One region of the Dermacoccus sp. Ellin185 genome, then DNA from elsewhere that is predicted to be linked to it. Evidence: riboswitches for the same ligand, from Rfam matches in the RefSeq annotation. Region 1 holds a riboswitch; the other holds the start of a gene.
What was found. Region 1 has a riboswitch for cyclic di-AMP ahead of HMPREF0321_RS07215 (C40 family peptidase). Riboswitches for the same ligand answer to the same signal wherever they lie in the genome.

Region 1 (2,375 bases):
CTCGTCGGGCACACGCTGCGCGAGGCGCAGGACGTCTTCGGCGCGACGCGCAGCATGCTGACGAGCAAGGGCAAGGACGCCGGCGACGAAGAGGTCATCGGTGACGCGATCGCGCTCGCCGGGGTCTCGCAGTACCCGGCGCGCGTCAAGTGCGCGCTGCTGTCGTGGTCGGCCCTGCAGGATTCGCTCGGCAAGCTCGGCCTCGACCTCGCCGGGAGCGCCGCGAACAGCACGAACAGCGACACCACCGCCAGCAGCGACAAGGAGATCACGGCATGAGCGAGACAACCACCCCGCCCGTCGAGTCGGACGTCGAGGACGTCAAGGAGGCCCTGCGCGACGTCGTCGACCCCGAGCTCGGCATCAACGTCGTCGACCTCGGCCTCGTCTACGGCATCACCGTCGACGACTCCAAGCACGCCGTCATCGACATGACCCTGACGTCCGCGGCGTGCCCGCTGACCGACGTCATCGAGGAGCAGGTCGCGACGGCGCTCATGGACGTCGTCGCCGGCCACTCCCTCAACTGGGTCTGGATGCCGCCGTGGGGCCCGGACAAGATCACCGACGACGGCCGCGAGCAGCTTCGCGCCCTCGGATTCAACGTCTGAGCCACCGCTACCGTACGACGAAGCCCGCCACCTCGATGGAGGTGGCGGGCTTCGTCGCGCTGTGCGGCGTGCGTCAGGGTCGAACGGATCAGACGCGGCCGAAGCGGTAGGAGGAACCGGCGCGCGCGAGCTGCACACGAGAGCCGGGTCGCGGTGCGTGCCAGACCATGCCGTTGCCGGCGTAGACGGCCGCGTGGTAGGCGTAGCCACCGGAGGTGAGGAACGCAAGGTCACCCGGGCGAGCCGAAGCGCGCGAGACGCGGTACGAGGCACGGTACTGCTGGTTGGCGGTGCGGGGGATCGAGCGACCGACCTGGCGGTAGCTCCAGCTCGTCAGACCCGAGCAGTCGAAGCGCCACGGGCCGGCCGCACCGTAGACGTAGGGGGCGCCGCGTCGGGACGAGGCGCTGGAGACGACGCGGCGAGCGCTCGCCGAGGTGACGGAAGCGCTGGCGGACGAGGCGGCGCCGACCGAGACCGCGCCCAGCGCGGAGGTGGCGAGGGCGGTGCCGACGGCGACCTTGGACGTGTTGCCCAGGAACGAGCGGCGGGACATGTTCTTCATGTCGGATCTCTCCAGGAGCGCTTACGAGGCATGACCTGTCGGGTTCGAGATCCTAGATTCTCGGCCGGCCTGAGCCGGCTTCACCCCAAGAGCCACCAGGGTGGCTCGGATGCTGGGTGCACCGCTCCCGTCGCTCCGCGCAATGCGGTGATACCTGGCCTTCGTGACGGGACTCAGCGACGAAGCAGGGCCGCACCGACGTCGGTGCGACCCTGCAAGATTACCGTCGGCTCACGGTCGGAACAAATTGAGCGTGCAATCACTTTTCGTCAATTTTCCGACCCGTCCGAGCGTTTTCACGACCTCACTCGACGCTGTCGACGTTGAAGGTGTCACACGAGTTGAGGTCGCCCGTCTCGTAGCCGGTCATGAACCACTTCTGCCGAGCCTCCGACGAACCGTGCGTCCAGCTTTCCGGCGTGACGCGACCCTGGGCCTTCTGCTGGATGCGGTCGTCACCGACGGCCGACGCCGCCGACAGCGCTGACTTGATGTCGTCGTCGGTGACCGGCTTGAGCAGCGTGTTGCCGTTCCTGTCCTTCGACTCCGTCGCGTGGGCGACCCAGATGCCGGCGTAGCAGTCGGCCTGCAGTTCGGTACGCACCGAACCCGATTCGGCACCCTTCGGATCCTGCTGTGCGCGACCGAGCGCACCGAGCAGGTCCTGCACGTGGTGGCCGTACTCGTGGGCCACGACGTACTCCTTCGCCAGGGCGCCGCCATCGGCACCGTACTTGTTCGTCAGTTCTTGGAAGAAGGCGGCGTCGATGTAGACCTTGCGGTCGCTCGGGCAGTAGAACGGGCCCATCTGCGAGCTCGCCGTACCGCAGCCCGAGGACGTCTGCCCGCTGAAGATCACGGTCGGGACGTTCTCGTACTGCGTCCGGCCGTTCGTGAACTGCGGCAGCGCGGTGCCCCAGTAGTCCTGCACCGCGTTGACGGTGCCGACGATGCGGCAGGTGTCGTCACGGTTGGCGTCCGCACCCGTCTTGCACTGCTCGATCGCCTGCGCGACGGAGTCATTCGAACCCGACACGTCCTGCGTGTCCTGGGCGTAGCCGTTGAGGCCTGAGCCGTACGAACTGCCCGATGCGCCGGTGCTGCCGCCGCCCGAACTGTCCGACCCGCCGGTGAGGTTTCCGCCGAAAAGGGCGAAGATGAGCATGAGGATGAGACCTCCGATGCCGCCGACGACCGGG
Region 2 (2,375 bases), on a different contig from region 1:
TGCCGCGGCTGTACCCGCGATGGCTCGTCTCGGTCGCGTTCGGTGGTCTCGCCGCGTCGGTCGCGACGATCCTCGGTGGTAGCTGGATGGCCGTCGCCGTCGCGTTCGTGTCGGCGATCATCGTCGACCGCATCGGGCGCGTGCTGAGCAACCTGGGGGTGCCGAGCTTCTACTCGGCGGCCGCCGGCGGACTCGCCTCGACGATGCTCGCGTGGCTCGCGTACATGTCGCACCAGAGTCATCTCGTCGGCGAGTTCGTCGCCACCCACCTGCCCGGCTCGATGACGATGGCCGACTTCGCGTACGCGATCTCGGGCGGCATCGTCGCGCTGCTGCCCGGTCGTCAGATGGCGTCCGCGGTCGAGGACGCCGTCACCGGCTATCCCGTCACCGCCTCCGGGCGCGTGTTGACGGTGATCCTCGCCTGCGCGGGCATCACGGTCGGCGTCGGTGCGGGGTTGTCCTTGACGCTGAGTCTCGACAACGCCCTCGACCTCGGGCTCCAGTCGCCCGGGGTGCTGCGTTACGACTCGCCGTCGACGACCTTTCTGCTCCAGGTTGCCTGCGGTGCGCTCGGCGCGGTCTGCTCGGCCGTGACGATGCGTTCGCGTGTCCGGATGCTCGTGCCGACGGCCGTCATGGGCGCCCTGGGCGTGGGCGGCGTGACGTTCCTCGTCAGCTCCATCGGCCTCGGCGCGACGACGGCGACCGCGGTGGCCGCGACGGCCGTAGGGTTCTGCGCGCGACTGCTCGCGCTGCGCCTGGGCGCCCCCGCGCTCGTGCTCGTCATGCCCGCGGTCTCGCCGATGCTGCCCGGCCTGCGCATCTTCCGCGGCATGTACGAGTCCGTGTCGGGTTCACTGCTCGGAGCGACGCGCGTGGCGCAGTCCGGGGTCGGGGTGACGACGATGCTCGGCGCCGTCGGGATCGCCCTCGCGCTGAGCACGGGGGCGCTTCTCGGGGACGTGCTGTCGGCGCCTTTCGACCGCCCGATCGTGCAGCGCCGCAGGGCTCGTCGCCGCTGACGGGCGGGGGGTTCTCGCGCGCGGCGACGGCGGGGGCCGCGGTGATTCACATTTTGTGACGTAGGTCGCGTAACGTTCCCCTCGCTGTGGCGATGTCGTGAGTGTCGCCCAAGCGGCTCACAACTCAACACACCAAGAATTCGCGGGCAGCGCCAACGCCAAACCTCGTCGGGCGCCGCTTCATTCGCACCGTGCGAACCGCAGACGAGGGTGGGGGACCCACTCGTGGCACTCGTTGAGTGCCTTGGGGTGAAGCCGGTCCCGAACCGGCCGAGCACCTGACCGCTCGAACCCGACAGCTCACCTCACCGGCGTCGTCAGGAAAGGAAACACCTCCATGGGTTACACCCCGAAGCACTCCGCTCCCTCCGACTCGACCATGGGTCGCAAGGCTGCGGGCGTCGCCCTCGTCGGTGCCGCCACCGTCGGCGCCGGCGTCACGAGCGCCACCACCGCCTCGGCCGCACCGGCCGGTTCGGTCTGGGACCGCGTCGCCGCCTGTGAAGCGGGCGGCAACTGGCACATCAACACGGGCAACGGCTTCTACGGCGGCCTGCAGTTCACGCAGCAGACGTGGGCCGGCTTCGGTGGCACGCAGTACGCCGCTCGCGCCGACCTCGCCACGCGCGAGCAGCAGATCGCGATCGCCCAGAAGACCCTCGCCGTCCAGGGCCCCGGCGCCTGGCCCGTGTGCTCCGTGCGCGGTGGCCTGACCCGCGCCAACGGTGGCAGCACCGCTGCGGCTCCTGCCGCTGCGGCCGCGAACACGCAGGTGTCGCGTTCCACCGCTCGTTCTGCCGTCAAGGCTCCCGCCGCGACGTCCGGCAAGCTCGCCGTCGACGGCATCCTCGGTCGCCAGACCGCTCGCTCGCTGCAGGCCTGGGTCGGCACGTACCGTGACGGCATCGTCGGCCCGCAGACGAAGATGGCCCTCCAGCGCACGGTCGGCACGACGCCCGACGGCATCATCGGCCCCCGCACGGTCGCCGCGCTGCAGTCGAAGCTCGGCATCTCCCAGGACGGCGCGACGTACCTCAACGCCCGCACCGTCCGCGCTCTGCAGGCGCACCTGAACAACCACTGATCGCGCGTCTGATCGCCTGATCGACGACGAGGGCCCCACCGCTTCGAAGCGGTGGGGCCCTCGTCGTGTGCCCTGGCCGGGCAGGCGGGCGGTGAGAGCTGGAGATGGGACTCGAACCCACAACCACCTGTTTACAAGACAGGTGCGCTACCGATTGCGCCACTCCAGCACACTGCCGGTATCGGCAGCCCTGTGATCTTATACGAGGCGGGTCGCGATGCCCGTCCCGTCGGGCGACGACCTACGATGAGGGCATGAATCTCAAG

Region 2: it holds a riboswitch for cyclic di-AMP, as region 1 does, so the genes downstream of both, HMPREF0321_RS17285 (transglycosylase family protein) here and HMPREF0321_RS07215 (C40 family peptidase) in region 1, are expected to answer to the same signal.

Annotation. Positions count from the first base shown of each region.
Region 1 is NZ_AEIQ01000069.1:34,304-36,678, reverse strand. It holds gene sufU (Fe-S cluster assembly sulfur transfer protein SufU) at 1-279, shown strand, start outside; gene HMPREF0321_RS07220 (metal-sulfur cluster assembly factor) at 276-611, shown strand; gene HMPREF0321_RS07215 (C40 family peptidase) at 700-1,176, opposite strand; cyclic di-AMP (ydaO/yuaA leader) riboswitch at 1,180-1,365, opposite strand; gene HMPREF0321_RS07210 (neutral zinc metallopeptidase) at 1,481-2,375, opposite strand, start outside.
Region 2 is NZ_AEIQ01000033.1:17,628-20,002, reverse strand. It holds gene HMPREF0321_RS01765 (threonine/serine exporter ThrE family protein) at 1-1,025, shown strand, start outside; cyclic di-AMP (ydaO/yuaA leader) riboswitch at 1,203-1,356, shown strand; gene HMPREF0321_RS17285 (transglycosylase family protein) at 1,363-2,109, shown strand; tRNA gene HMPREF0321_RS01755 (tRNA-Thr) at 2,206-2,278, opposite strand; gene HMPREF0321_RS01750 (hypothetical protein) at 2,364-2,375, shown strand, end outside.